Regions from separate parts of the Arthrobacter sp. Y3223164 genome, predicted to be linked through region 1. Evidence: predicted binding sites of a transcription regulator. Region 1 holds the regulator's gene; each other region holds the start of a gene.
The links. The regulator LexA, encoded in region 1, represses DNA repair genes until DNA is damaged. The targets are predictions, from matches to a motif close to TCGAACANNTGTTCGA.

Region 1 (8,925 bases):
CCGGGCGGCGTTGTCCGGGTCCGGTTCATCCCTGCGGCCGACGGGCGGGAACATGTGGAGCTGAGCGGCCCCGCCGTGCTCGTGTCCCGAGGCGTGGTGGCCTGACCGAAGCGGCTCAGCCGGCCCGCCGTATGCAGAGCACCCGGAACGTCTTTGCGGTGCTTTCCCGGCTGACCGCGAAATCCGACGGCAGTTCGGCCGCGAGCCAGCGTTGCAGCGAGTCCGATCCCAGGTTCTTCTGGACGACCAGCCAGGCGGTGCCCCCGGGTGCGAGGCGGGGCAGCCACATCAGCAACAGTGCGTGAAGCTCGCTCTTGCCGATCCGAATCGGAGGATTGGACCAGATGGTGTGGAACTGCAGGGCCGGGTCAACGTCTTCCGGGCGGCAGGCACGGACGTTGGCCAGCCCCAGCGACGCGGCGTTGTCGTTGGTCAGGGCGATGCTGCGTTCATTGACATCCACGGCCAGCACCGTGGCATCGGGGGACTTCAGCCCCATGGTGAGCGCGAGCGGTCCCCACCCGCAGCCGACGTCGAGCAGGTTGCCTTCCGGAGCAGGCGGAGGGACCTCGTCCAAAAGCACCGCCGTGCCCTTGTCGAGGCCGTCCGGACTGAAGATGCCTCCAGCTGTTTGCAGCTGCCGCATGCGGCCATCCAGCTCGACGGCGAGGGTGCGGCGAACCTCGGGATTGCCTGGTTGCGCGCTGAAGTAGTGCTCTGTTCCCATAATCGGCCAGATTAGTGCGCCGACCGCGGAATCGGTATCTAGGCCCACCTAAGCAACGTCCGCTCTGATACCGTGGGAGGCATGAAAAACCTGTGATTGCGCCGTAACCTGCTGTCCCCGCTCGTAGCCGGACAGCGCGTGCCGATGGTTGAGGCCTTGACCTCCCCGGCCGCCGGGCAATCACCGTTCCCGAAGGCTCACTCGAGTCCCTTCTGATCCGGTGCCGCAGCCGCCGCAAGGGCTGCGGCGGTCCCCGGCACCCGCTGCTTGCCCTGCCGCCCGGCCGGGCGGCAGCCCCGCCTTTCCCGCCCGGCAGCGCCCGGGCCCATGCCAGGAGGACTTTTGGCGAATCATCCACAAACTGCATCTTCGGGCTCTGCCGGCCGCATCCCGGAGGACTACGATAAGACCACGGACATTTCGAAGGAGAGCATGACCACCAACAACCCCCAGCCGACACCGGAACCGGAAATGACGCCTGACGAGATCCAGGCGGTCATCGACCGAATCCTGGCCCGCGACACCGCGGCGCGAGGCAAACAGGGCGTCGGCGGCAGAGCCCAGGCACTCTCCGAACTTGATGCCGAGCATTCCGAATTCGACGGCGACCAGCAGGACCTCGCGGAACGCCGCGCCCTGCGGCGCGTAGCCGGCCTGTCCACCGAGCTTGAGGACGTCACCGAGGTTGAGTACCGGCAGCTGCGCCTGGAGCGCGTTGTCCTCGCCGGTCTCTGGACCGAAGGCACGGCCGACGACGCCGACAATTCCTTGCGGGAGCTGGCAGCGCTGGCCGAGACAGCCGGCTCCGAGGTGCTGGACGGTATTGTCCAGCGCCGGTTGAAGCCGGATCCGGGGACTTTCCTGGGCTCCGGCAAGGCCCAGGAACTGCGCGACATTGTGATGTCCACCGGCGCCGACACTGTCATTGTCGACGGCGAGCTGTCGCCGTCGCAGCGCCGCGGTTTGGAAGACATCGTGAAGGTCAAGGTCATTGACCGCACCGCGCTCATCCTGGACATTTTCGCGCAGCATGCCAAGAGCCGCGAAGGCAAGGCCCAGGTAGAGCTGGCCCAGCTTGAGTATCTGCTGCCCAGGCTCCGAGGCTGGGGCGAGTCCATGTCCCGGCAGGCCGGCGGCCGGGTGGGGGCGGCCGGCGGCGGCATTGGTTCCCGCGGGCCCGGTGAGACGAAGATCGAGCTGGACCGCCGGCGCATCCGTACCCGGATGGCGAAGCTGCGCCGGGAGATCACCGCCATGAAGCCCGCACGGGAAACCAAGCGCGCCAACCGCCGCCGCAATGCCGTGCCGTCGGTGGCAATCGCCGGCTACACCAATGCCGGCAAGTCGTCGCTGCTCAACCGCCTGACCGATGCGGGTGTGCTGGTCGAGAACGCGCTCTTCGCCACCTTGGATCCGACCGTCCGCCGGGCGGAAACACCGGACGGTATCGGTTACACGCTCGCCGACACGGTAGGGTTCGTCCGGTCGTTGCCGACGCAGCTGGTGGAAGCCTTCCGCTCCACCCTGGAGGAGGTTGCCGACGCCGACGTCATCCTGCACGTCGTCGACGTCTCGCATCCCGACCCGGAGGGCCAGATCGCCGCGGTGCGCGAGGTGCTGACCGAAATCGAAGCACGGCACATTCCGGAAATCGTCGTCTTGAACAAGGCCGATGCCGCCGATCCGTTCGTGGTCGAGCGACTGCGCCAGCGTGAACCGCGGCACGTCGTGGTTTCGGCGCGGACCGGGCAGGGCATCGATGAGCTGCTTCGGCTCGTCAGCGAGACAATCCCGCGGCCCAGTGTGAAGCTGCAGCTGCTGGTGCCCTACGACCGCGGCGAAGTGATTAGCCGCCTGCACAATGAAGACGCCGAGATCCTCTCCATGGAGCATGGCGGGGACGGCACGCGGCTCGACGTGATGGTGCGCGAGGGCCTGGCATCGGAGCTGGAACAGTTCCTCCGGCATGACTGACCTCCAGGTTCCCGCCGGTGAGGCGCTGCGGCTGCTTGACGTCGCCGTACAGGAGATGGGCGGGCAGCACCGTGCCGGCCAGCACGAGATGGCGGCGAAAGTAGCCGAGGCCTTCGAGCGCCGGCAACACCTGCTGGTGCAGGCGGGCACAGGCACCGGCAAGTCGCTGGCCTACTTAGTGCCGCTCATGGTCCAGGCGCTGGAGGGGGAGAAGCCGGCGATCGTCTCCACGGCAACGTTGGCGCTGCAATCGCAGATCGTCAAGCGGGACCTGCCCCGGCTGTTGGAGGCCGTCGCCGACGAGCTGCCCAGGCCGCTGGACGTCGCTTTGCTCAAGGGCAGGAACAATTACCTCTGCCTGCACAAGCTCGCGGGCGGCTTTCCGGACGAGGACGCGCCGGCGGCGCTGTTCAGCCTCGGCGAGGACGCGGTGCCGCATCCTTCTCCGGCCGGCGCAGCGTCGGCTTCCGGCGCCTCGGGCGCGCTGGGCAAGGAAGTCGTGCGCCTGCGCGAGTGGGCGCACGAGACCGAAACCGGGGATCGGGATGAACTGGTGCCCGGTGTCAGCGATCGGGCCTGGCGGCAGGTCTCCGTCGGCTCCATGGAGTGCCTGGGCGCCCAGAAGTGTCCCCTGGCCGCCGAGTGCTTCAGCGAACTGGCACGGGGCCGCGCGGCGGAGGCAGACATCGTGATCACGAACCATGCCATGCTGGCCATCAACGCCTTCGAGGGCGTCGCGGTACTCCCGGACTATGACGTGGTGGTCATCGACGAGGCCCATGAGCTGCAGGACCGCGTCACCAGCGCCGTCGCGGGGCAACTCTCCGCCGCCATGGTGCGTACCGCCGCCTCGACGGCACGCAAACACACGGGGATCAGCGTGGAGCCTTTGAACTCCGCCGCCGATGCGCTGGAGGACGTCCTGCAGTCGGTGCCCACCGGCCTGCTGGCGGCCGGCCTACGCGAGGAGCATGAGCTGGTTCTCGCGCAGGTACGGGAAGCGGCCCGCGCGGCGCTCTCCGACTCGAAGCCCGAGGGTGCGGGGGCAGCGGACGGCGGACGGCAGATGGCGCGCTCACGGCTCGCGGCCGTGCTGGAACTGGCCGAACGGCTGCTGTCCGCTCCGGACTCCCGGGAGGTCATCTGGGCGACCCGTCCCAGCACCTATGGCGAGGCCGGCGACTACGCCGCCAATGACGACCAGCCGGCAACGTTGAACATAGCGCCGCTCTCGGTGGCGTCCCGGCTGCGTGAGGGCTTGTTCGACGACCATACCGTTGTGCTGACATCGGCGACGTTGTCGGTCGGGGGGACCTTCGATGCCGTCGCCGGGTCGCTCGGACTGCTCGGAGCCGGCGCGCCCGCCTATTCCAGCGTGGACGTGGGCAGCCCCTTCGATTACCCCAGGCAGGGCGTGCTCTACGTGGCGTCGCATCTGCCGAAGCCGGGCCGGGGCACCAGCCCGGAACAGCTCGATGAACTCGAGGAGCTGCTGCTGGCCTCGCGCGGCGGCGCCCTGGGCCTGTTCTCCTCGCGGCGTGCGGCAGAAGAAGCCGCGGCCGAGTTGCGCGGGCGCACCGACCTGACCATCCTGTGCCAGGGCGAATCGTCGATGGGCGCGCTGGTCCGCCAATTCGCCGAAGAGCCCGACACCTGCCTGTTCGGCACCATGACGCTCTGGCAGGGCGTCGACGTTCCCGGTTCCGCGTGCCGGCTCGTGGTCATCGACCGGATTCCGTTCCCCCGGCCGGATGACCCGCTCACGACTGCCCGAACCCGGTCCGTGGCGCAGTCCGGGGGAAACGGTTTCATGACGGTCTCGGCGACCCATGCGGCCGTGCGGCTGGCCCAGGGAGCCGGCAGGCTGATCCGCGCGTCAAACGACCGTGGAGTGGTGGCCGTGTTGGACTCCCGGCTGGCGACGGCGCGCTACGGGAGTTTCCTCCGCAGCGCCCTGCCGCCCTTCTGGAGTACCAAGGACGGCGCCACGGCCCGCCAGGTCTTGGAAAGGCTGGCTACGGCCTCAGCCTGAACGGGTTGGGGGCACGCCCGTTCCGGAGCGAGCGGGGCCCTGCGCGGGGACCGCCCGTGCGGGCAGGGGATCCCGGGGTGGCTGCAGCGCGGACCGGGGAGACCGGGCGCGTCAGAGGGCCCGCATCACCGAGACAACCTTGCCCATGATGGTTGCGTGGTCGCCAAGAATCGGTTCGTACTGGGTATTCTGCGGCAACAGCCAGGTGTGGCCGTCGCGCTGCCGGAAGGTCTTGACCGTTGCTTCGTCGTCGAGCAGTGCCGCCACGATGTCGCCGTTCTCGGCCGTGTGCTGCTGGCGGACCACGACCCAGTCGCCGTCACAGATGGCCGCATCGATCATGGAATCGCCCGAGACCCTGAGCATGAACAACTCGCCGTGTCCCACCAGTTGCCGCGGCAGGGGCATGACGTCCTCGACCGCCTGGTCCGCCAGGATCGGCCCGCCCGCTGCGATCCTTCCCACCAGCGGCACCATCGCCGTGTCGGATGACGTGGTCAGCTCGGATACGGCGACGCCGCTGGAGCTGCGCAGCTGTTGCGGTTCATCAACTCCGACGATTTCCACACCCCCGTGCTCGAGTGTCAGCGGGGTCAGGATTTCCATGGCACGGGGACGCTTGGGGTCGCGCCTGATGTAGCCCATCTTCTCCAGTTGGGCCAACTGGTGCGTGACGCTGGACAGGCTTGCCAGACCGACCGTGTCACCGATCTCGCGCATGGACGGAGGGTATCCGTGGGACATGACGGAGCGCTGGATGGTTTCCAGGATCTTCTTCTGCCTCGGCGTCAGGCTGCGCCCCACTTTGACGGGCCGGCCGCGTCGCTTCGCTCCGGCAGTGGTGGTGGTCTCTTCCGACATGTCCGGCCCCGGTCTCCCCGTAGTGGTCCCTGCGCCGGCGCCGTAGCGGAACCGCACATGGACTGTTGTCTCAACTGTTTTGTCGGTGGCGGCTGATGCACTGCTCTTACTGCCGCCCGACGCTTACAACGCTAGGCGAGGCGGTAGCGAATTTCAAACATTTGTTCGACTGAGTCTCGACAATGTTCGATCACCAGTGCTAAAACTGTAGAAGACGTATTCGAAGATACGTTCGAATACCGTTGCAAGACGATCGAAACCAGCCGAAATAGATCGAATATCGGAAAGGTGGCACCATGTCCGCCCAGCTCGCACCGCAGCCCGCCGGCCTTCGTACCAGCACAGGCCTGCGGCTGACCCGCCGCGGCCGTTTGTTGCTGATCGGCCTGCCGCTGATGCTCGCCGCGGCCGCAGCCCTGACCCTGATCGGTTTCTTCACTGCTCCGGCAATGGCCGCCGCCGGGGGGCTGGGGCCGGGGCCGGCGGCGACCGTCACGGTCGGCAGCGGCCAGTCACTGTGGGACATAGCAGTGCAGTCCGCGCCGGACCGCAACCCCCACGATGTCATTTTCGAGATCGCGCAATTGAACGGCCTGCAGGGGGACATCGTCCACGCCGGGCAGCAGCTGCTGGTCCCGTCCGCGCGCTGAGGCAGCCGTAATATGAGCTGCTTCGGCCCGCCCGATTCCTGCCCCGGGCGGGCCGAAGCTTAAACTGGATCGGTGAGTGAGCAGTTAGAACGCCTGAACCGCCTGCCGTTGCGGGAAAATCTCCGGGGCCTGGAGCCCTATGGTGCGCCCCAGCTGGAGGTTCCCGTCCTCCTGAACGTCAACGAAAACACCCATGGCCTGCCCGATGCTGTCCGTCAGGCCATCGTCTCGGCCGTCAGCGAGGCTGCCGCGGGTCTGAACCGGTATCCGGATCGCGAGTTCACGAAGCTGAGGACGGCGCTGGCCCGCTACTTGGGGCACGGCCTCACCGCAGAGAACATTTGGGCCGCCAACGGATCGAACGAGGTCCTGCAGCAAATCCTCCAGGCCTTCGGCGGCCCCGGCCGCACCCTGCTGAGCTTCCCGCCCACCTATTCCATGTACCCGCTGCTGGCCAGCGGGACGGACACGGATTATGTGGCCGTTCCGCGGGGGGCAGACTTCACGCTGTCCCCGGACGCTGCCGCCGCCGCTGTGGCCGGCTCCGCGGCAAACGTGGTCGTTCTTTGCTCCCCGAACAACCCGACGGGCACCGCCCTGGGCCTTGAGGTCGTGGAGGCGGCGTATGAAGCGGGGGAAGCCTCCAAGGCCATCGTGATCGTGGACGAGGCCTACGCCGAGTTCGCCCACGCCGGAACGCCGAGCGCGCTGACACTGTTGCCGGGGCGGGAGCGGCTCATCGTTTCCCGCACCATGAGCAAGGCCTTCGCGCTGGCAGGCGCCAGGGTCGGGTACCTCGCCGCCGCACCGCAGATTACCGATGCGCTGCGACTGGTCCGCCTGCCCTACCACCTCTCCGCCGTTACGCAGGCAACGGCCCTGGCCGCGTTGGACCATGCCGATGCGCTGCTGGCCAACGTCGAAGACATCAAGGCGCAACGGGACCGCATTGTCGACGGGCTGGCCGAGCTGGGACTCGACCCGGCGCCGTCCGACTCAAACTTCGTGTTTTTCGGCGGGCTGGAGGACCCCCGCTCGGTGTGGCAGGGACTGCTGGAAGCCGGCGTGCTGATCCGCGACGTCGGGATCCCGGGCCATCTGCGGGTAACCGCCGGCACTGAGGCCGAGACCACAGCCTTCCTCAACGGCATCAAGGCCCTCGTGGCGAGCCCCGTCTCCTAAACTAGTAAGAGCGAACCGGCTCGTGCCGGTCGACCAATTCGTCAAAGGACTCCCATGACCGTGGAAACCACCACCGGACGTACCGCACGCCTCGAACGCATCACCAGCGAGTCGTCCGTGCTGGTTGAACTGGACCTCGACGGCACCGGCCGTTCCGAGATCAGCACCACCGTGCCGTTCTACGACCACATGCTCACCGCCCTGGCGAAGCACTCGCTCGTCGACCTGACCGTGAAGGCCAGCGGGGACACGCACATCGACGCGCACCACACCGTCGAAGATGTCGCCATCACCATCGGCGACGCCCTGAAGGAAGCGCTGGGCAACAAAGCCGGGATCCGCCGTTTCGGCGAAGCCACGGTGCCCCTGGACGAGGCGCTGGCCCACGCCGTCGTGGACATCTCCGGCCGGCCCTACCTGGTGCACACGGGAGAACCGGCAGGCCAGGAGTACCACTTGATCGGCGGACACTTCACCGGATCGCTGACCCGCCACGTGTTCGAATCGATCACACTGCACGCCCAGATCTGCCTGCACATGCGCGTGCTGGGCGGCAGGGACCCCCACCACATCGTCGAGGCCCAGTTCAAGGCCTTCGCCCGGGCACTCCGCGCCGCCGTCGAAGCCGATCCACGTGTCGAGGGCATTCCCTCGACGAAGGGAGCCCTGTGACGGCTGCGCCCAAGGTCACCGTACTGGACTACGGTTCCGGGAACGTCCGCTCGGCAGTCCGCGCGCTGGAGCACGTGGGTGCCGACGTCACGCTGAGCCATGCCTCCGACGACGTCCTCGACGCAGACGGCCTGCTGGTTCCCGGCGTCGGCGCCTTCGCCACGGTCATGCAGGGGCTCAAGTCCGTGGACGCGCTTCGCTGGATCGGGCGCCGGGTGGCCGGCGGCCGGCCCGTGCTGGGAATCTGCGTTGGCCTGCAGGTCATGTTCGAAGAAGGCGTGGAACATGGCGTCCGCACGCAGGGCGTCGGGGAATGGCCGGGAACCGTGGAAGCGCTGCCGGCGGAGGTCGTGCCCCACATGGGGTGGAACACCGTGGACGCCGCAGAGGGCAGCCGGCTGTTTGCCGGGATCGAAGACGAGCGCTTCTACTTTGTGCACTCCTACGGTGTGCAGCACTGGAACTTCGACGTCACCCAACCCGCGATGACGCCGCCGCTGGTGACCTGGTCCACGCACGGCGCCCCGTTCATAGCGGCCGTTGAAAACGGTCCGCTGAGTGCTACCCAGTTCCATCCGGAAAAGTCCGGAGACGCCGGCGCGGAGCTGCTGCGCAACTGGTTGAAGACGCTGAGGTAGCCATGGGCAGCATCCTCCTGATGGGCCTGGCCGGGCTGCTGGCCGGCGGCGCCATCTCGTTCCGGCAGCAGCGGCTGCCCAAGTGGTTGGTGATCGTCTTCTGGATCCTGGCCGGCCTGTCGCTGCTGGCTGCCTACTTGCTCACCCTCGGACCGGCCGAGTAACCACACCCATCCCGCGCCCGCTGAC
Region 2 (10,659 bases), on a different contig from region 1:
TGAAGCGCTAGAATTCCGCAACTTTTACCCTGTCTCCTAGCAGACATGGGAAAATAGCCCCGGTCCGATACGTTCGGACTGGGGCTATCTCCTATTTGTGTGATCTGCATTACACTCGTCCCTATACCGGGGGGGGGGCAGGTTCATGTCTAGGACACGCATCTAATAGGGCGGCGGGTGGGATCCGATCGTCGTCGAGCAGGAGCTCGGCGTGCCCCCGCTGGACATCCCGCCCGTCATCTCGCCGGTGCTCACCGTGGACGGACTGTAGTGGGGGCTGCTGCGGCTCCGCTAGTGGTTGGGGCCGTGGTCTCCGCGGGCACCGAGCATAGGAGCTGCGGACTCTTGTTAAAGTGCAGTCAGCCCAAGCGAATCGAGGAAGGGCATGCGTAAGAGGCAGCACATCGCTGTATACATGTCCATGGCGATCTTTGCGCTGTTGGCGGCGCTATACGCCGCGCTCGTTTTAGATTCGAGTCAAGCCGTTCCTAGAGCAGCTATCCTTCTGTGCGCTGTTGTATTGCTCGCGACTGCAGTTTGGGGATACGTAATGAATGTTCAACGAAGGTGACGCTTCAGACATCCATCGCCGTTGCCCAAACCCCTACCTCTTCAAGCAAGCCATCCAGGACCGCGCCACCGGCTGGGTCAAGTTCGGTGCCCGCTACTACAACCCTGACACTGCACGTTTCACCCAGCAGGACACCCTCGACACTCCCCTCGAGCGGGGTCGCCGCTTCCGTTGCCCTCGGATTGGGCACTCTGAGCGGGGGATGGGGGACCGTCTACCCTCGGAGCCAGTTGCGCGCTGAGCGTTGCTGCAGGTAATTTTTTGCAGATTTAGTAACGGACAACCCAGCAGACGCCACGAGCATAGAAATGGTCTGAACTATCTTGCTTTCCTCGGAGACTTGGCTCGGATAGGTAACGCCCTTCGTTAGATTGGAGTGACAATGTTCCCGAAAAGAGGGCAGGTCTGGACTTACCGTGAAAGAGGGCGATTCCTCACTCTCATGATGGGCATACCGCTAGTCCTGATGCTGGTTGCTGGCATCTACTTCATGATTACTGAGTCGAATTGGACACTCATCCTCGTAACCATACTTGGCCTCATGTTTTTGGCTATGTTCTTATTCGACAGCGAACGCAAGCATCGTGGAGAACCTTGAATTGGGCGCCGAACGCGAACCGGCCCTGGTTTCGAACATGGCCGTCTCGGAACCCTCGCATCTGTAGTGGGAGCCGTCGGAGGGCTGGGTGTGTGTGTGTGGGCATTGGGTTACACAACTTATGAGGACTCGTGATGAAACTAAGAGTTGCCGTTATCACTCCCGCCCTCGTACTGATGCTTGCGATGTGTGGTTCTTCTGGCAACGGCCGCCTTCGTCCTGACGATGACGGCCCTGGCACTGACCGTGCCTTCGGATCTGCTGCCCCTTCTTTTAATCGCCACGATCGTCGCAGCGGTTGCGGCGGGGGTGACTGCACTCCTTCTGGAGCGCCGGTCGAGGCAGCGACGCGCGGCTCCGGGTGCGGCCGCGGCTGGAACGGGAGTGGGATGAGCGTAACCCCTACTCCGGCTGAGCGGAGATGGATCCAAGCTTCTTTTTATCGGATCGGGCCTGCGATCTAGAGGGGCACCGCCTACAGGATGGTAGAGAGATTGCAGACCATTTCCTCATCGTCACCCCTAAGATCACGTACCGCCCTTGTCGGATTCCGCCGCGCTGCCGAAAGGCGCGCCCGGTCCCGGAAACGTTCACACGTGAGCATTCCGACGGTCACAGGGGATGACCCTCCGGTTGCGGTCCGCCTTCCCGGAGCTGCGAAATGATTACCACCGAAGTGCAGCTGCCCGACGGTTCGCGGGCAGCTGCAGCGGCCGCCTGCACCGTTCGCAGTCGGCCGCTTTTTCTTTGCCGCGAAATCAAACCTCGGCACCAGTTGCTTGAGTGGCGTGCCACTACTCCTACACAATGGCGCCTTTTGATGGCTATCGAATGTGTGTACGAATAAAATTGTGGTATGGCTCTTGCACCGTTGGAACGCACCGGGGAGATCGACGCATCCCTGGCTCAGGCGTTTGTCCTGCTGCAGGATGTTGCCGACCGTTTTCCCGCGGAGTCGGGGTCCCTGCGTACCCGGGACCTGGTCAATAAGGTGGCGGCGGTCGAGGACGTTTCGAAGCTCGTGGAGTTCCTGCAGGTCGTCGGCGCCCACGCGGTGGAGCGGGCGGACATCGCCGCCACCGGGGAACAGTCGACGGCGCTGGCGGCAGGAGCCGGCCAAGGCGCCGACGCCGAAGCCGTGGAGCAGGCGGACATGCCCCCCATCGGGGAAAACGCGACGGCGGCTGGGCCTGAATCCGGCGTTGAGGCGGGAGCAGGTGCCGGCGCGGGGGCGGGGGAGTGGGCGGATCCGGCGGCGGCGATCAAAACCGGCGGCGGCGTGGACGCAGTGAACCCGGACCTGTCCGGGTCCAAGCGGGTGCGGCGCCGCCGCAAGACGGAGTTCGCGAACACGGCGGAGTATCTGCGCTCCCGGCTGGGGATCGGGATTGTGGAGGCGCGGCGCCGGCTGCGGGTCGGCAAGGCGATCGCCGCGCCGGTGCGGTTGAACGGGGAACCTGGTGCGCCGGCGCTGCCGGTCTTGGCCAAGGCCATGGCCGGCGGGGAGGTCAGCGGCCAGTCCGCGGCCTTGGTAGTTGATTCCCTGCACCGCGCCCGCCACGCCGGTAGCCTGGAGGCGTTGCAGGCGATGGAAGCGTCGCTGGTCCGGCAGGCCCTGGACGCGGATGCGGACACCCTGGTGATGGTGGCCAGGACGTGGGAAACCGCGGTCGACCAGGACGGTGCCGAACCGTCCGAGGAGGAACTGCGGGCCCGGCAGGGCATGTTCTACCGGGGCCGGCGGCGCGGGCTGCACCAGTTCGTCATCAACACCACCGACGCCCAGTACGAGGCTCTCGCCACCGTGATGAACAGCGCCGCGAACCCAAGGATCCGCCCCGACGCCATCGAAACCGCCGCCAACGCCCCTGCCGCCAACGGCGGCACCACCGCAGGCACAGGCGGAGCAGACGCAACGGGCAGCGCCAACACTGATGCAGCAACCACAAAGGCGGGCACCGATAACGCTGATGCAGCCGGGCCCCGTGTGGAGAGTGCGGCAGGCACCGCTGAGGCTGACGGCGCTGCTGAGGCTGCCGACGGCGGAATCTCCGACCCGCGGGACGACACGTCGTCGGGTTCTGAACCCGGTCTGCCGGGTGAAGGCCCCGCCGGCGTGGATCCGGCCGTGGTGGAGGCGATGGATGACGCCACCCGGGCGCAGAAGCTGCTCGCGGGACTGGTCGGGGCCTGCCGGATCGCGCTGAACACCGGCAGGCTTCCGGACTCGGGCGGGCACCGCACCCAGATGATCGTCACCACCGGATACGAGCAGCTGGCCGGGCTGCTCTCCGGCGGCGGCAGCGCGGTCTTCACCGGCCCGGTCTCGGCCACCACGGTCCGCCGGATGGCCTGCGACGCCGAAATCATCCCGGCCGTCCTGGGCTCCGAAGGCGAGATCCTGGACCTGGGCCGGTCCCAACGGTTCTTCAACCGCGCGATCCGCCGGGCCCTGGTCGCCCGGGACAAGGGCTGCGCCTTCCCCGGGTGCAGCATGCCCGCGTTCTGGACGGAGGCGCACCACATCATCCCCTGGTGGGCCGGCGGCCGCACCGACGTGAACAACGGGGTGTGCCTCTGCCTGCTCCACCACGACCTGATCGAGCAAGGGAACTGGGAGATCAACGTCGTCGACGGCATCCCCTGGTTCACCCCGCCGGACTACATCGACCCGCGCCGCAAACCGCTGCGCAACTCCTACTGGCAAACCCACATCCCACCCCAACCACTCCTAGCCTGACCTAGCGATTCGGCGCGGGCGGGCGCGCAGGGCGCAGCTGAGGAAGTCTTAGCGGGCGGGTGCGCAGGGCACCGGTGGGGAAGTCTCAGCGGGCGGGCGCGCAGGGCACAGCTGAGGAAGTCTTAGCGGGCGGGCGCGCAGGGCACAGCCAAGGCAGTCTCCACAGGCATGAGCGCAGGGTGCAGGTGGGGAAGTCTCAGCAGGCGGACGCGCAGGGCACAGCCAAGGCAGTCTCCACAGGCATGAGCACAGGGCACAGCTGAGATTGTTTCAGCGGGCGGGCACGCGGGGCGCACCCTGCAGGTGCATCAGCGGGCTGCACAGAAGAAGGTCAGAGCTGGTGTAAGACCAGCCGCAGAGCGTGCCTCGGTGCTCAGCTGAGCCCGGGGCCGGGCCCGGTGCGGCGGCCTTCGGCAGGGACTTCGCCGGCCGGAGCAGCCGGCGTCAGTGTCAGCAACACAGCCTCCGGGCGGCAGGCGAAGCGCACCGGCGCCAGACGCGACGTTCCCAACCCGGCCGACACGTTTAACGGGACACTACGCCCCTCGTGCTCCCAGTACGTCAGCCCCCGGGCGCGCCACGTAGGCAGATCGCAGTTGCTGGTCAAGGCCCCGTAGCCGGGGAGGCGGACCTGGCCACCATGGGTATGTCCGGCCAGCATCAGGTCGGCGTCGTCGGCTGTGAACCGGTCCAGCACCCGCTGGTATGGAGCGTGAGCCACCGCGATCCGCAGGAATGCGGCCTCATCGGCGGATGTCGAACCGTTGGGGAAACCCGAATAACGGTCGCGCTGCAGGTGCGGATCGTCAACCCCCGTGAAGTCCAGCCGAACCCGGTCCACCACCACGGACTGGTGCCGGTTGGTCAAGTCGATCCAGCCTGCGGTGCCGAAAGCCGCATGCATCTCCCGCCAAGGCAGTTCACGCTCCGCGTAGTCCTTGGGCTGAGAGGAGGGGCCGGTGAGGTAGGAGAACGGGTTCTTCATCACCGGGGAGTAGTAATCGTTGGAGCCCGGGACGAACACGCCCGGAATATCCATGAGCGGTGCCAGCGAGTCCAGCAGGGGCTGCACGGCCTGGTGATGGCTGAGGTTATCGCCGGTGTTGACCACCAGGTCCGGTTCCAGCGACGCCAGCTGCCGCAGCCACCTCTGCTTCAGCGTCTGCCCGGGAGTCATGTGGATGTCGGACAGGTGCAGGATCCTCAGGGGGCCTCGTCCGGCGGGCAGGATGGGCAGCGTTTCTTCGCGGACCTTGAAGAGGTTCCGCTCGATAACGGAGCCGTAGACGAGCGCGGCCCCGCCCGCGGCCGTGGCCCCCAGGGCCAGCGTGCCTGCGGTCCGGAGCCGTGCCCGCAACAAGTCAGTGTCCACGGTTAGTCGTTGCCTCCTCCGCCGTTGCCTCCTCCGCCGTTGCCTCCGCCGTTTCCGTTACCCCCGCCGTTGCCGTTGCCTCCGCCGTTTCCGTTGCCGGAATCGCCGGAATCGCCGGAATCGCCGGAGTCACCGGAACCGCCGGAGTCACCGGAGCCGCCGCCCGAATCCCCGTCGTCGCTGCTGTTGCTGGAATTCGAGTTGTTGTTCGATTCGGCGGGTGCCGGGGTCTGGACCGGTCGGGGCGGATACATCATGCTGCTCGGCGCGGAGCCGAACTCGCCCGTCTTGTACAGGCCGGCGACCTTCTCCATGTAATCGGTCCACTGCCCGCCGGCAATGGTCGCACCGTCCACGTAGTCACGCGTCACGCCGTTGATGGGGATGTTGTTGATCGATTTGTAGGCATGAGGGTTGCCCACCCAGGAAGCAGTGGAAATGCCCTTGGTGTAACCCACCGTCCAGGTGTACTCAGACTTGTCGGTCGTGCCGGTCTTGACAGCGGCGGGAACACCAATCGGATGGATTCCTCCCAGCTGCAGGTTGACCAGGTTCTCCAGCGGGACGCTGACGGCAGCAGCTACTTCCTCCGAGATCGCCCGTTCGCAGGACTTCTTCGGCACCTCGTACTTGTTGCCCTGGGCATCCGTCACGGAGGTCAGCGCGATCGGCTTGCAGTACACGCCGCCGCTGGCGAACGCCGCGAACGAAGCCGCCATCGTCATCGGGGACACGTTGGTCGTGCCGATGATGAAGGACGGGTGCTCAATGCTGATCGGTTCCTTGTCCGTCGCCGTCCGGACGCCGAGGCGCGTTGCCGCATCCCGGATGTCGCAGAGGTCCAGCTGCGCGGCCATGGCTGCGGTAGCGGAGTTGATCGACCACGTCAGGCCCTGGCTGGCGGTCATGGTCCGCTCGAAACCTGGCAGCGCATTCTGGAAGTCCCACTCACTGAACCACGCGTCCGGGGGCAGGCAGCTCGCGTTCCAGTTGTACTGCGCCGGGTACTCCGTCCGGCGCGCGTCGACCGACGCGTTGAGCGCCTTGCCCGCTTCGAGCCAGGCGACCATGGTGTAGGGCTTCATCGTGGAGCCAGGCTGCCAGCCGTTGCCGCCGCCCATATCGGCGTCGACGTTGTAGTTCAGCTCCGTATTGGCCGCGCCGTCTTCGGGGCTGTAGTTGGTGTTCTGGGCCATCATCAGGATGTTGCCGGTGCCCGGTTCAATCGAGACCATGGACGAGCCGACGCCGGACTCGTCGCCCACCGGGACTTCCTGCTCGATCTGCTTCTGGCCTTCCTTCTGGAGGCGGGAGTCGAGCGTCGTCTTGATGGTGAGGCCGCCACGGGCCAAAAGCTTCGCCCGTTCGGTGGAGTCCGCACCGAACGCGTCGGACTGCATGATGGCGTGCTGCACGTAGCTGCAGAAGTAGTCGGCGAAGTTTGCCGCGACACAGCCGGAACGTACCGGCTTGAGATTCAAGCCCAGATCGCTGGCAACGGCTTCGTCGTACTCCGCCTGGGTAATCTTTCCCGCGTTACGCATGGCCGCCAGCACCGTATTGCGGCGTTCCACCGTGGCTTCCGGGTTGTTCACCGGATTGAAGTAGTTGGGCGACTGCACCATGCCGGCCAGCATGGCCGACTGCTGGATGTTCAGCTTGGCGGCCGGAATGCCGAAAAAGGTCTTCGCAGCGGCTTCAATGCCGTACACCTGGCCGCTGAACAACACGATGTTCAGGTAGCCCTGCAGGATCTCTTCCTTGCTGAATTCCTTTTCGACGGCGATGGCCAGCTTCGCCTCGCGCAGCTTGTCGCCGATGTCCTTGGTGCCGCTGATGGTCAGCTCTTCGGCCCCCTTGCCCGCGGAAGCGCCGGCGTCGATCAGCACGTTGTTCACATACTGCATGGTCAGCGTCGACGCGCCCTGCAGGTCCCCGCCGGCCATGTTCGTCACCGCGGCGCGCATGATGCCTTGGGGGTCCACACCGTTATGTTCGTAGAAACGAACGTCCTCGATGGAGATGATGGCGTCCTGCATGTGCTGGGAGACCTTGTCCAAAGTCACCGGGACGCGGTTTTCGGCGTAGAACGTGGCAATCAGCTTGCCGTCGGCGGAGAGGATCCGCGACGGCTGGGACAGCGGCTGCGTCTGCAGTTCGTCCGGCAATTGGTCGAAGTATTCGATCGATGAGGTTGCCCCGACACCGGCCACGGCTGCGGCCGGAACCAGCAGACCGGCTGCGAGCACGCCGCAGAGCGCACTGATACCCAGGAAGCCAACAACTTTGCCTAGGGTGGTCGCAGTGTCGAAGAAGGGGGATTTGCGAGCGGCCATGGGGTTCAGTTTACAAGCAAGCGCTACCCTTTGAGTTATGACCAAATGGGAATACGCGACAATTCCGCTCATTATCCACGCGACCAAGCAGATTCTTGACCAGTGGGGGGAGGACGGCTGGGAGCTCGTCCAGGTGTTCCCCGGCCCGAACGGAACCAATCCGGTTGCCTATTTGAAGCGGGAGAAGCAGTAGCCATGACGGAAACCACTGAAGCCCGGAAGTCCACCGTCGAAGAGCGGCTGGCCGGCTTGGGACTGTCCCTGCCGGACGTGGCAGCTCCGGTGGCCGCCTACGTCCCGGCGGTCGTCTCCGGTAATTATGTGTACACCTCCGGGCAACTGCCGTTCGTCAACGGCGAACTTCCGGCCGCCGGCAAGGTGGGCGACGGTGCCGGCCTGGTCAGTGCCGACGAGGCGAAAAACCTCGCCGCGACGGCCGCCGTGAATGCCCTGGCAGCGGTCAAGAGCGTCATCGGTGACCTGGACCGGATCACCCGGGTGGTCAAGGTCGTCGGTTTCGTGGCCTCCGATCCGGCATTCACCGGCCAGCCGGGTGTGATCAACGGCGCCTCCGAGCTGCTGGGGCAGGTCCTCGGCGAGGCTGGCGCGCATGCCCGGTCCGCCGTCGGCGTGGCCGTGCTGCCGCTGGATTCGCCGGTCGAGGTAGAACTGATTGCCGAATTCAGCTAGTCCGCTGCGCGAGGAGCAGCGGCTCTTCCCCGTGGTACCGGACCAGCTGGGCGCGGCCCACAGCTGGTTCCACCACGGGGAACGTACGCCGCGCAAGCCCCGGATGGCCTCCTCGGTCGTCCTCGTTCGGGACGGCGCGGCCGGCACGGAAACGTACCTCGGCTACCGGTCGGGCTCCTCTCCGCTGGGCACGGTGGCCTTTCCCGGCGGCAGCGTGGAGGAGAGCGACGGCGACCCGGTGACCTGGTACGGCCCCTCGCCGAGCAAATGGGCCGAGATGCTCGGGCTGGACGACCACCGCCTGGCCCACGCCCACGTCGTGGGTGCCATCCGCGAGCTGTTCGAGGAAACCGGCGTGTTGCTGGCCGGTCCGGATGAATCCACCCTGCCGGAGTCCACCTCCGGCGCCGACTGGATGCGGACCCGCGAGGCCGTCGCCGCCCAGGAGGTGTCCTTCGGCGAAGCGCTCGGCAAGCGCGGACTCGGCGTCCGCACCGACTTGCTCAAACCCGTGGCCCACTGGCTCAGCCCCGATTTTGCCCATCGCCGCTTCGACACGCGCTACTTCGCTGCGGCCCAGCCAGCCAACCAGCGGCCGTCCCTGCTGGAAAGCAAGGGCGTGTGGGCCTCCTGGCTGCCGGCGCAGGAGCTGGTGGCGGGGCGGACGACCACGACGCTGGGCGATCTGGTGGACCAGCCCGACACCCGCGGGTTGACGTTCAGCGAGGTGACCTCGCCCGCGGTGGAAATCATCGTGGAAAAGATCGCCGGCGCCCGCGGCTGCATCGCCTACCTCTCGCACAAGCGCCCGCAGCGGCTCTACCACCCGGAACTGATCCAGGTTGACGGTGTGCCCATGCTGGAGGTCGCGGCCAACGCGGCCACCGAAGGCGGTGCCGCCCCGCGGGGACGCTGAGCCGCTCCGCCAACACGGACCCAGCCCCGATGGGCCCGTGCCGGACGGCCAACGGCACCCACCATTTCAAGCCACGACGACGGCGGGGGCCCACCATCGGTGAGCCCCCGCCGTCGTACTTTTGTGTCGAAAATCAGCGCGAACGCTGGCGCAGCCGCTGGATGTCCAGGATGACTACCGCGCGCGCTTCCAGGCGCAGCCAGCCGCGCTGGACGAACTCGGCCAGCGCCTTGTTGACGGTTTCGCGGGAGGCGCCGACCAGCTGGGCCAGCTCTTCCTGCGTCAGTTCGTGTGCCACCAGGATGCCGTCCGTGGCGGGGCGGCCGAAGCGGTCGGCCAGGTCCAGCAGGGCCTTGGCTACGCGGCCCGGAACGTCGGAGAAGACCAGGTCGGCCAGCGAGTCATTGGTGCGGCGGAGGCGGCGGGCCAAAGCCTGCAGCAGCTGCGCCGACACCTCGGGGCGGGTCTCCAGCAAACCGCGCAGATTCTCGTTCTTCAGCCCGGCGAGGCGGGTCTCGGAGACGGCGGTCGCCGAGGTGCTGCGCGGGCTCGGGTCGAAGAGGGCCATCTCACCGAAGAGCTCGCCCGGGCCGAGGATGGCCACCAGGTTCTCGCGGCCGTCGGCAGCGGTGCGGCCCAGCTTGATCTTGCCGGAGACGATGAAGTAGAGCTGGTCGCCCTGGTCACCTTCGCGGAACACCGATGCGCCGCGGGACAAGTCGACCTCGGTCAGCTCGTCGGTCAGCGCGGCGAAAACGTCGTCGTCAAGAGTGGCAAAAAGAGGTGCGCGGCGAAGGATCTCTACGTCCATGAATTCTCCAAGTTAGTACTGTTCGGCTGGGGTTCAAGCTGCTCTCCCGTGGGGGCACTGTTCTCCATTTTGCCGTATGTAAAGCCCGTGTGACATCTTCCACAAGGCTTTTCGCTCCCAGAGGAGGAAAGCGCGGCATCGAGCACCGGCACGGGCTGCCGGAGGTGACAACCCGTAACGGCGGTTAATAATTCCCGCGGGCGGACCGCCTAGACTGATGCACATCCCACCGCAACGGAGAATGAGTGATTTTCGGCCTGACCATCCTGGACGTTGTCCTGCTGCTGATCCTCTTGGCGTACCTGGTCTCAGGTCTGCGCAAGGGGTTCCTGCTCACCCTCGGCGGCATCGCCGGCATCGCCCTGGGAGCGGTGGCAGCTTTCTTCGCCATCCCCCTGGTCAGTGAATGGGTCCCCGACAGCGCCTGGCGGCTGACCGCAGCCATTGCCGTGGCCATGTTGCTCGTGGTGCTCGGGCACGCCCTGGGAACGGGTATCGGCGCGGCCATCCGGCGCCGGATGGACTTCCCGCCGCTGCGGCCGCTGGACCGGCTGCTGGGCGGCTTGATGAATCTCGCCGTGACCGCGCTGGTGATCTCCATGCTGGCGTTCAGCCTGGGCACCAT
Region 3 (10,659 bases), on a different contig from region 1:
CTCGGTTTTGCCCACACCGGTCGGGCCCAGGAACAGGAAGCTGCCGACGGGCCGGCCCTCGTCCCCCATGCCGGTGCGGTTGCGCCGCACGGACCTGGCGATAGCGGTCACCGCATCATCCTGGCCAATCACCCGGGCGTGCAGGTCCTCCTCCAACCGGGCCAGCCGCTGCCGGTCGCCCTGGGTCAGCCGGGCGGCCGGAATGCCGGTGGCGCGGGAGATGATCTCGGCGATCTCGGCCTCGCCCACCACATCGGAAGACGCGACGCCGGGGCGGGCCCCGCCGTCGTGGTCTTCCGTGGCACCCGGGGCCGACTGCTGGGCGGAGGCGGCTTCCAGCCGGGCCTTCAGCTCTTCGATCTCGTCGCGCAGCTTCGAGGCGTCCTCGTAGCGTTCCTCGGCGACGGCGGCGTTTTTGGCCGACTCCAGCTCGGCCAGCCGGCCGCGCAAGGCCTCCACGTCAACGCGCGGGCCGCGTCGCAGGCTCAGCCGCGCGCCGGCCTGGTCGATCAGGTCGATCGCCTTGTCCGGCAGGAACCGGTCGGTGAGGTAGCGGGAGGACATCTCGACGGCGGCCCGGATCGCTGCCTCGGTGTAGGCCACCTGGTGGTGTTCTTCGTAACGGTCCTTGAGGCCGGACAGGATGCGGACGGCGTCCTCGATCGAGGGTTCTGAGACCATGACGGGCTGGAAGCGCCGCTCCAGGGCAGGGTCCTTCTCCACCTTGCGGTACTCGCCAAGGGTGGTGGCGCCGAGCAGGTGCAGTTCGCCGCGGGCCAGCCGGGGCTTGAGGATGTTGCCGGCGTCCATGCCGCCCTCGCCGCCGCCGCCGGCACCGATCACGGTATGCAGTTCGTCGATGAACACGATCAGTTCGCTGCTCGCGGCGCTGATCTCGTCCAGGGTCTTGGTCAGGCGTTCCTCGAAGTCGCCGCGGTAGCGGGTGCCGGCCAGCATGCCCGGCAGATCCAGCGACACCACACGCTTGCCGCGCAGCTGTTCCGGGACGTCGCCGGCCACGATGGCCTGCGCCAGCCCCTCGGCGATGGCGGTCTTGCCCACGCCGGCCTCGCCGATCAGCACCGGGTTGTTCTTGGTCCGGCGCGCGAGGATTTCGATGGTTTGGGCAATTTCGTCCGCGCGGCCGATCACCGGGTCCAGCCGGCTCTCCCGGGCCTGGGCCGTCATGTCGGTGCCGAACTGGTCCAGCATGGGAGTTTCCGACCCGGTGCCGGTGCTCTGTTGCGGGCCGGTTGCAGGGGTGGGGCCGTCGGGCTGCGCCGCAGCTGTCTCCGCCGCGTGCTGCAGTGCCTGCGGGGTGACGCCCGCGCCGGCCAGGATCTGGCCGGCGGGGGTCTCCTGGTTCAGCACGAAGGCGGCGAAGAGGTGCTCGGGGTCGATGTAGGTGGAGCCGAACGCGCGGGCCACCTGGTGCGCGTCCAGCAGGGCACGCTGCGCCGACGGCGTGAGCGACGGCGTTTCCCGGGTCGGGCCGGTCTTTTCCGGCAGGCCCTGCTCCGCGGAACGCGCGATGGTCTGCGGGTCCGCGCCGGTCAGCTTGATCTGGCTGGCGGCCGGCTCCTGGCCGACCATGACGTGCAGGATGTGCAGCCCGTCCACCTCGATGTGGCCGAGGCCTGCGGCGAACCGGGCTGCCTGCGCCAGCACCTCATGGGTGCGGCGGCTGAGCAGCCGGGTGAGGTCGACCGTGCGGGATTGGGCCGCCCGCTGGCCCTGCAGGTAGCGGGCCAGGAACTCGTCGAATGAACCGTTGCCGGAAGCTGGTCCGAAGAACAGTGGCATGGATAATCCTCCTGTGGAACGTGAGTGCCTTCGACTCATGTTAACGCCTCTACGGCAGGATTATTCCAGAAGCTACCCGAACTTGAGTGCAGCTGGCTCATATGTAGGCCGCGGCAGGCCGGTGCTACTGTTGGATTCGAAGCTTTGTTCGAAGACGGGGGTCGGGATGTTCGGTGTAGAGCAGCCGTCGGATGCGTCGGCGGGCCCGGAGATGGGCAGCGGAGCGCCCGAGGAGGCGCGCGGTTTCCCGTCGCCGGCCAGGGACTACTTCCACGGCGGCATCGATCTGAACCGGCACCTGATCCGTGACCGCACCAGCACCTTTGTGATGCGGGTGGCCGGAAACTCGATGGCCGCGGCCGGGATCAGTGATGGCGATGAGCTGATCGTGGATCGCTCTTTGACCCCGCGCGACGGTTCGGTAGTGGTCGCGGTGCTGGACGGGGAACTGGTGGTCCGGCGCCTGCATCTCACCGCGGACGGCGTGCGCTTGCAGGCGGACGACGGCGGCGTTCCCACCGAGGTGGGCGAACTCGCCGACCTGAGCATCTGGGGCGTCGCCACCCGTTGCCTGCACCATGTCTAGCGCCCCCGTGCCCGGGGCAGGCGGGGCGGCCTCCGGCCAGCCGTCGGGCTCCGGCGGAGCGACCTCCGGCCGGCCCGGCGAACGGATCGCGCTGGTGGACGTCAACAATTTCTACGTCTCCTGCGAGCGGGTCTTCGATCCGTCCCTCGAGGGACGGCCCGTCGTCGTGCTCTCCAACAATGACGGCTGCGTGGTGGCGCGCTCCGAGGAGGCCAAACAGCTGGGGCTGAAGACCGGGACGCCGTGGTTCCAGGTGGCGCCGCGGGCCAAGGCCTGGGGGCTGGTCGCGCGGTCCAGCAACTACGAGCTGTACGGGGACCTAAGCGCCCGGGTGATGGAAGTGCTCGGCCGGTTCGGGGCCTGGCAGGAGGTCTATTCGATCGACGAGTCGTTCCTGGGCCTGCCCGGCGACGAGGCCCAGTTGCTGGAGACTGCCGGCCGAATCCGTGCCGCAGTGATCCGGCAGGTGGGCGTGCCGGTCAGCGTCGGCGTGGCGCAGACCAAGACGCTGGCGAAGTTCGCCAACCACGTTGCCAAACGGAATCCCCAGATGGCCGGAGTGTGCTCGCTGGGCTCGATGCCCGCTTCCGACATCGCCTGGATCCAGTCACGCGTCCCGGTCACCGGGCTGTGGGGCGTGGGCGGACGGACGGGGAAACGGCTGAACGCCCTCGGGATCGAGTCGATCGCAGACCTCAAGGCCGCCGACCCGCAGGCAATCCGCAAAAAGTTCTCCGTGGTGCTGCAGCGAACCGTGCTGGAGCTGAACGGGACGCCCTGCATCCCGCACGCGGAGGAGCGGGCCGACAAGCAGCAGATCATGTTCTCGCGCAGTTTCTCCACGCCGGTGACCACCCTCGAGCAGATGGACCAGGTGATGGCGGTCTATGCCCAACGCGGGGCGGCCCGGATGGCGGCCGAGGGACTGCGCGCCTCGGTGCTGACGGTGACTGCGGGGACCAGCAGGTTCGCCGGCGGCGAGGCATCGTTTCCCGCGGCCAGCGTCAACCTGGCGACGCCCACCCAGGATCCGATCCAGCTGACCAAGGCTGCCGTGGCCGCCATGCGCGGCTGCCTGACTCCGGGCGCCCACTATGTCCGGGCAGGGGTCCTGCTGTCGGGGCTGGAGCCCGCGGCCGGCCAGCAAACCTTCGACCCCTTCGTCAGCGATTTGGAACAGCGGCACATCGGCGACCTGCTGGGCGCGGTGCGTACCAAGTTCGGCGAAGCCTCGATCGGCCTCGGTCAGGGCGGGCTGGCGGCCCCCGCGGCGTGGTCAATGAAACGCGAATTTTCCTCGCCACGCTACACCACCGAGTGGAGCGACCTGCCGGTGGTCAAGGCGGATTAACCGGCTGTGCACCGGGTCGCGTCGCAGCGGCGCAACGGGCACGGCAGCGGCCGAACAGTGGCACGGCAGCGGCCGTATCTCGACGGCCGCTGCCGTGCCCGCGGTGGATCAGTCGCTCGGGCTCGTGTCGGTGGTGAGCCCGCGGTCGTCCGGCGTTTCCTGGTCCTTCTCTTCAGCCGGCCCGGGCGCGATGTTCATGCCCTCCTTGCCCTCGGGCTCGGGGGCGGAATCGGCCGCCTGCTGCTCCTGAGCATCCGGCGGATCTGCCGCGGTGCCCGACTGGTCCCGCGGACCTTTGACCTGGCCGGTGTCGTTCTCCGTCATGCCAGTCCTTCCCTCTGCCGTTAATGCAGGCGGAGCCCCGGCGAGGGGCCCGGCCCGCCAGAATCCCGGGCGGGTTAAACTCCGGGCGGGCGCAGGTCGTCGTCCCTGTTGAGGGTGGCGGGGCCGTCAGGCATGGTGCCTCCCTCGCCCGTCCAGCTCTGCCCGAGTTCATCGTTCTGCGCCGGATCCGACATGGTGGTGTCGCCGAGGGTGGTGGTGCCCGTGGTGCCGCCGGCGGTGGTCGTGGGGCCAGTGGTGCCTCCGTCGTCCTTACCCGAACCGTGGTTGCCGGGCAGCTTGGAGGTCGCCGCGGACCCTGCCTTCTTGGCCGCTTCGGTAACACGGTCGGCGACGCCTGGTGCCTTTTCCTTGACCAGGTCCGTGGCTTCGTGCACTTTTTCCTGGACCGCTGGGTTCTGCCAGAACTCCTGGCTCTTGGCCTTCAAGGAATCGTAGGCGGACCTTCCGGATTTCGAACCCAGGACGAATCCGAGGGCGATGCCGGCGCCGAATGTGAGTTTCCCTTTCACAGCGTGCTCCTGTCTGTAGACGGTTGATGGGCGGTGCTAGGTGGAGGTGCGGGCGGTGCCAGTCAGCCGGGGAAAGGCGCGTTGGGCGCGTCCCCGCGGCCGTCCTGGTCCTTGTCACCGTAGGCCTTCTTGACCAAGTCGTCGGCGAGTTTCTCGTCACCGTGGACCGGGATGTGGGCCTCGTTGACTTCCTTGTCGATGCCGCCTGCGTCGGCGGGAGTCAGAGTGTCGTCATTCGCGTCGTCCGGGTGTTCCGGGCGCCGCTCCTCGTTCGGATTCATCAGGTCCTCCTTCTCGAGCGGGTCGTCCTGTGGGATCAGACCGGGCAGCTGCGCTCTTCGCGCGGCTTCCCATGGGGCCACACTACGCGCCGGTCTCCGGCTTCGCACGGGTCAAGCGGCTGCGCGGGCGCATCGCGGGGGATTCCGTGACCCCTCCGGCCCCGGCCATTCCCGCCAGGACTTCACGGATCGCCGACAACGAATCCACCTGCGGTATCCAGCCGAGTTCGTCCCTGACCCGGCTGGTGTCCATGACCGGAGCGTAGCGGGCCATGTCCACCCAGCCGGGGTCGCTGGCCAGCAGCCGAAGGGACCACGCGGCGCCGACCAACTGCCGCACCAGCGGCACGGGAACGGGCAGCCAGCGCCGGGCACCGAACAGGGAGGCGACGAGTCCGGGCGTTACCACCGGTTCGGCCGCCACGTTGAAGGCACCCCTCGCGCCCTGGTCCAGCACCCGCCAGTAGGCGTCCGCCACGTCGTTGGCATGCAACGCCTGGAAGATGAACTCCTCGGGGAACGGGAACAGCGGCAGCCGTAGCCGGTTGACGAAGAACTTGGGGATCCACCGGCCCACAAAGTAGCGGCCGATCTGGCTGCCGGCCTCGGCTTGGAAAATCAGGCCGGGCCGCAGCCGCGCCACCTTGATTTCCGGGTGATCGTCGGCGAACTCGTCCAACAGCGCTTCCTGCTGGCCCTTGAACCGGCTGTAGTGCGAGCTGGCGATGCCTCTGGCCGGCCAATCCTCGCGGACACGGGAGTGCTTCGGTCCGGGGCTGTACGCGCCGACCGACGAGGCGCAAACCACCTGCCCGACGCCGGCGTTGGTGGCAGCGGCGAGCATGTTCGCGGTGCCGTCCACGTTCACCCGGCGCAACTGCTCTTCATCGTGGTTCGGTTGCAGCAGCCACGCGAGATGGACGACGGCGTCGCATCCCTTAAACGCCTGCGTCAACCTTTCCCGGGCATCGCGGGAGGCGATGTCCAGCGAAACCCACGTGACGCCGTCGTACGGTTCCGTCGTGGCATCGGGCAGCCGCCGCGCGATGCCGACGATCTCCACGTCGTCCGCGCGTTCGCCCCGCGCCTTCTGCAGCCGGCGCAGCACTGCTGTACCGACGTTCCCGCTGGCTCCGACCACCGCGACTCGCATGGACAGACGCTACCGCGGATGCCACGGCTTGGCGAGGGCCGGCGGGGCGGCCGGCCGCCGGAATCCGTGCAGGATTCGGCCGAGGGCCGGGTATCTCCGCAGGTCATCCGCAGCTTAAACGTGCAGGTCGCGCGGTGACGCTACCGCTCCACTTTGACGCGTTCGTTGGGCACGCAGTGCGTCATGGTTAGCCCCGAAACGTCACGCGGCCCGTTCTTGCCGAGGTTGGCCATCCACTGCTGCTCCGCTTCGGAAAGGTTCTGGCTGGCCAGGGGCCCAAGGTCCCTCACCTCGTCCAGCGAGATGCCGATGCCGCGGCCCACGCCCTGGCCGAGCTCGTCCGCGATCATGTAGAGGTGCCAGAGCATGCGCTCCTGGATCGGCCGGTCGCACTGCGCCAGCGCGTTGGTCAGGTTGGTGATCAGGTCCTCGCGCTCCCAGTCCTCTTGCAGGTAGAACCGCTGGCCGGCCTGCAGGTAGTCGTTGGTCCGCTCAATCCGTTCCCTAGTCAGCCGGCCGCCGATCTCGGGACCGACGGCGTGGTGGTAACCGGAATCCTTCGCCGCCTCCTGCAGCCCGCCGGTGATAGTCGGCTCGTAGTTAACGTGCGGGTTCTGGCCCGGCGCGGTGTCCACAAAGTGCGTCAACTGGCCGTCCCGCTGGTTGGTGGCCACCGGCACCTTCGGGCTGTTGACCGGCAGCTGCAGGTAGTTCGGGCCCACCCGGTGACGCTGGGTGTCGCTGTAGGAGAACGTGCGGCCCACCAGCATCTTGTCGTCGGAGAAGTCGAGGCCGTCCACCAGCACGCCGGTGCCGAACGCGATCTGCTCGCTCTCGGCGAAGAAGTTCTTGGCGGTGCGATCCAGCACCATCCGGCCGACCGGTCGGGGAGGGAACTGCTCCTCCGGCCAGACCTTGGTATCGTCCAGCGGGTCGAAGTCGAGCTCGGGATGCTCGTCGTCGGACATCATCTGCACCACCAGCTCCCACTCGGGGTAGTTGCCGGCTTCGATGGCGTCGTAGAGGTCCTTGGTGTGTGACCCGAGGGTCTGCGCCTGCACGTTCGCGGCGTCCTCGGCGGTCAGCGACTTCACGCCCTGCTTGGGCATCCAGTGGTACTTCACGAGCACCGTCTCGCCGGCGGCGTTGACCCACTTGTAGGTGTTCACGCCGAAGCCCTGCATATGCCGGTAGTCGGCGGGGACGCCGCGCGGGCTGAAAACCAGCATGACCATGTGCATGGATTCGGGGGACTGGCTGAAGAAGTCCATCGCCCGGTTCGGCACCGACGCCTCGAACGTTACCGGGTCCGGCTTCTGCGAGTGGATGAAGTCGGGGAACTTGATCGCGTCGCGGATGAAGAACACGCCCAGGTTGTTGCCGACCATGTCCCAGTTGCCGTCCTCGGTATAGAGCTTCACGGCAAATCCGCGCGGGTCGCGGGCCACCTCGGAGGAATCACGGCCGCCGGCCACGGTGGAGAAACGGATGGCGAGGTCGGTGCGCTTGCCCGCTTCCTGGAACAGCTTGGCGCGGGTGAACCTGCCGATCGGCTCGTCCCCCCACTTGCCGTAGGCCTCGAAGTAGCCGAAGGCCGTGGTGCCGCGCGCATGCACCACGCGTTCGGGCACTCGCTCGCGGTCGAAGTGGCTCATCTTCTCCAGGAACTGGTAGTTCTCCAGGGTTGCCGGGCCGCGGGCGCCGATGGTTCGCGTGTTCTGGTTGTCGTAGACCTTGTGGCCCTGGCGGTTGGTCAGGGGCTGGTCCGGGGACTGGGCCGCATCGGTCATCACTGATCACTCCTGGGGAAAAGGGGGAGGCCGCTTGCCGTGATTCCAGCTTCCTCCTCGGCCGCGGCGAGGGCAAGAGTCCGACGACGACGCGGCCGGGCTTCGCGGAGGAGTGCCCGTGGCGGTGCGGCGGGAGCTTCGCGGGAGCGGCCGGGGCGGTGCGACGGGAGCTTCGCGGGAGTTCCCGGTGGCGGTGCTTTTCGCTCCCACGTCTTGGCGGCGGCTCCCGACGTTTCGCCTAGTCAGCGCGCTTTAGGGGTAGCCAAAGATGGGCAGTTAGTCCGAGACATGGGAGCGAACACACCGGAGACCCGGCCCCGCCCCGCCCGGACCTACCGGTGGGCGAAGCTAAGCCCCAGGCGTTTCTCGCTCAAGTACACGCTCAGGCCAATGCCAAGGGCCGCGAACGTGCAGGTCATCCACCAGGTGGACTGCCAGCCGCCGGTAACCGTGGCCAGCCAGGCGATCAGGGCCGGGCCGGTGAAGTTGCCGACGTTGAAGATCTGCTGCATCAACCCCATGGCGGCCGGCGGGGACCCGTCCGCCGGCGCCAGGTCCACTGCCATGCGGGTGAGCGTAGACGGGATCACCGAGCCCACCATGGAAAACAGCGACACGCAGGCGAACTGGAAGGCCATGCCGCCCGGCGCAACGGTCCAGTCGATGCCGAAGGTGAGCACCGTCGTGGTGCCCATCAGGATGAAGGTGGGGATCATCAGCAGCCGCGGGGGGACGCCGCGCTGCAGCAGGGGAGCGGCGCCGATGGCCCCCAGCGCGTTCAGGCCGCCGACCACCGCGGACAGGATGCCCGGCCAGATCCCGGTGACCCCGTTCTGCTCATAGATGGTAGGCAGGAAACCGACCACGGCCATCCACTGGACGGTGTAGCAGGCGAACACCACGCCGGCGATCCACGGCTTGGGGGACCGGACGGTGCGGCCGATTCGACGGGTGGCCGCGGGCAGGCCGGAACCGTCGTGCCGCGGGTCCTGCGGCACGAACTTCAGCACCAGCGGGATCGGAATGAGCGTCAGGGCGGCCATGATCCACCACCACGTGTGCCAGCTGGTGGCCTGCAGGATGAGCGCGCTGGCCACCAGCCCGGCGAAGGTCGCGAAGCCCTGGTACGCGCTCCAGAAGCCGACCGCCAGGTTGACGCGGACCCCGGGCGTGTTCGCCCGGATGAGCCCTGGCGCCACCACCGTGGTCAGCAGGAAGCCCGCCCCTTCAAGTGCGCGGCAGGCCATCAGCACGGCGGCCGAGTCGGCGAACCCCCCGATGACCGATCCGATGATGAGCAGCCAGAGGCCGGCCAGCAGGCAGCGGCGTGCGCCGATCATTTCCGCCAGCAGGGAAACCGCCAAGCCACCGACCATGCCGGCCACCTGCACCACGCCCAGCAGCACTCCGGCCTGCACCAGGGACATGCCGAGCTCGTCACGGATCACGGGAATGGCCGACGGCAGCTTCCAGATGTGCATCGCGGCCGTGACGCCCGCCAGGACGACGACGATCCATGCCGCGTCTGCCCGCGGCCGGATGGCGCTGGTGGTGGCCACGCTGCTCCTTTCCGGGGGGTTCGATTAGTTGCCCGTACAGACTATCCGCGGCCGGAGAAGGGTGACGCGCGGCACGTAAGACGGGCGCCGGCGTCGTAATAGTTGACTACGATATGGGCGGAGCCGGGCGGGCTCGGCGCGCCATGCCGAGGCGCGGCGGCACCGCACCGCCGTGGATAGACTGGCCAAGGCGGCAAACCCGCCGGGGAACTACGGGAGGGCAACATGTTCGAACCTGGGGCGCCGATCGACGAGGTCGAGCGCGACGTCGAAGCGATCATCATGGAATTGGTGCACGAGCTGGGCGAGCGGGCCGACGCCGATCCGGAGCCGCTGGGCGCCGAGGAGCGCGCCTACATCGCGGCGTTTTCCGACGCCAGGGCCAACAACGACCGCAACCAGACGGCGTTGCTGTCGACGGCAATACGGCAGCCGAACCTGGCCGAGTCGCTGGTCTACCTTAACCAGCGGCTGGACCGGCAGGATCTTGACCCGCGCGAGCCCGTGGGCATCATCGGGATCATCGTCCGGCTGGCGATGGACGGGCTGTGGGTCTCCGACATGCTGGACAGCACGCGGTTCAAGCCGGAGGACCGGCGCCGGATCACCGACGTGCTCACCGGCATGACGTACCTGACCGACGCGCGGCTCAAGGAACTGCTGGCCGAGCTGGCGCCGAAGGGACGGGCGTCGCAGAAGGACTGACCAGCGCAGCCTGCGCCACCGGGCCCGCCCGCAGCTTCAACGGCTGGGGGCGGGCCGGCTGTCGTAAGGGTGTTCCCGTCGTCGTAACCGGCCCGCCCACAGCTTGACCGCTGGGGGCGGGCTCGTCGTCGTGAGGGGTCCGGGCCGTCCGGGGGGAACTAGGCGTCGGTTGCGTCGTGGCCGCGCTGCCGGGCCAAAGCCTTGGCCACCCGGGTGATCAGGTCGTACGGAACGGGCCTTCCCAGCGGAAACTTCAGGGTTCCCTTGGCCGCCAGGTACGGTTCCATGTCGTGCTGCAGCGCCGCATCGGCTTCCGGTACGGGGTAGAGCGAGACGTGGTGTTTCCAGCCGGCGAAATAGACCAGATAGTGTCCCTCAAACATGATGGTCGGTATGGCGTAGCTGATCTTCTCTTCAGCCCCCGGGACCGCGCTGTGGATGGTCTGCCGGATTTCCTGCAGGATGATCCTGACGTCCTCGGGGAACGACGCGATGTAATCGTCGATCGTCGCAAACTGCTCCGCCATCCTGACCCACCTGCCGCCTTCCGGCCTTGCCCTATCAGACGTCCTATCCG

Region 2: the regulator LexA is predicted to act here: its motif matches at 1,997-2,012, upstream of AC5RUJ_RS03980 (HNH endonuclease signature motif containing protein).
Region 3: the regulator LexA is predicted to act here: its motif matches at 1,940-1,955, upstream of AC5RUJ_RS04555 (LexA family protein).

What each region holds. Positions count from the first base shown of each region.
Region 1 covers NZ_JBNHGF010000074.1:22-8,946, forward strand. Annotated here, with positions in the region: gene AC5RUJ_RS06130 (class I SAM-dependent methyltransferase) at 116-727, opposite strand; gene hflX (GTPase HflX) at 1,160-2,701, shown strand; gene AC5RUJ_RS06140 (ATP-dependent DNA helicase) at 2,694-4,733, shown strand; gene lexA (transcriptional repressor LexA) at 4,845-5,594, opposite strand; gene AC5RUJ_RS06150 (LysM peptidoglycan-binding domain-containing protein) at 5,891-6,244, shown strand; gene AC5RUJ_RS06155 (histidinol-phosphate transaminase) at 6,317-7,426, shown strand; gene hisB (imidazoleglycerol-phosphate dehydratase HisB) at 7,481-8,098, shown strand; gene hisH (imidazole glycerol phosphate synthase subunit HisH) at 8,095-8,736, shown strand; gene AC5RUJ_RS06170 (hypothetical protein) at 8,739-8,900, shown strand.
Region 2 covers NZ_JBNHGF010000037.1:2,205-12,863, forward strand. Annotated here, with positions in the region: gene AC5RUJ_RS03970 (flagellar hook protein FlgE) at 1-11, shown strand, start outside; gene AC5RUJ_RS03975 (RHS repeat-associated core domain-containing protein) at 555-812, shown strand; gene AC5RUJ_RS03980 (HNH endonuclease signature motif containing protein) at 2,026-3,909, shown strand; gene AC5RUJ_RS03985 (metallophosphoesterase) at 4,283-5,281, opposite strand; gene AC5RUJ_RS03990 (transglycosylase domain-containing protein) at 5,284-7,617, opposite strand; gene sp36 (Sp36 family protein) at 7,655-7,810, shown strand; gene AC5RUJ_RS04000 (RidA family protein) at 7,813-8,307, shown strand; gene AC5RUJ_RS04005 (NUDIX hydrolase) at 8,291-9,223, shown strand; gene AC5RUJ_RS04010 (Crp/Fnr family transcriptional regulator) at 9,357-10,034, opposite strand; gene AC5RUJ_RS04015 (MarP family serine protease) at 10,283-10,659, shown strand, end outside.
Region 3 covers NZ_JBNHGF010000045.1:1,930-12,588, reverse strand. Annotated here, with positions in the region: partial or broken gene AC5RUJ_RS04560 (ATP-dependent Clp protease ATP-binding subunit) at 1-1,803, opposite strand, end outside; gene AC5RUJ_RS04555 (LexA family protein) at 2,015-2,389, shown strand; gene AC5RUJ_RS04550 (Y-family DNA polymerase) at 2,382-3,740, shown strand; gene AC5RUJ_RS04545 (hypothetical protein) at 3,849-4,064, opposite strand; gene AC5RUJ_RS04540 (hypothetical protein) at 4,139-4,594, opposite strand; gene AC5RUJ_RS04535 (hypothetical protein) at 4,657-4,875, opposite strand; gene AC5RUJ_RS04530 (NAD-dependent epimerase/dehydratase family protein) at 4,958-6,028, opposite strand; gene AC5RUJ_RS04525 (catalase) at 6,169-7,818, opposite strand; gene AC5RUJ_RS04520 (MFS transporter) at 8,151-9,377, opposite strand; gene AC5RUJ_RS04515 (TetR family transcriptional regulator) at 9,603-10,082, shown strand; gene AC5RUJ_RS04510 (iron chaperone) at 10,241-10,609, opposite strand.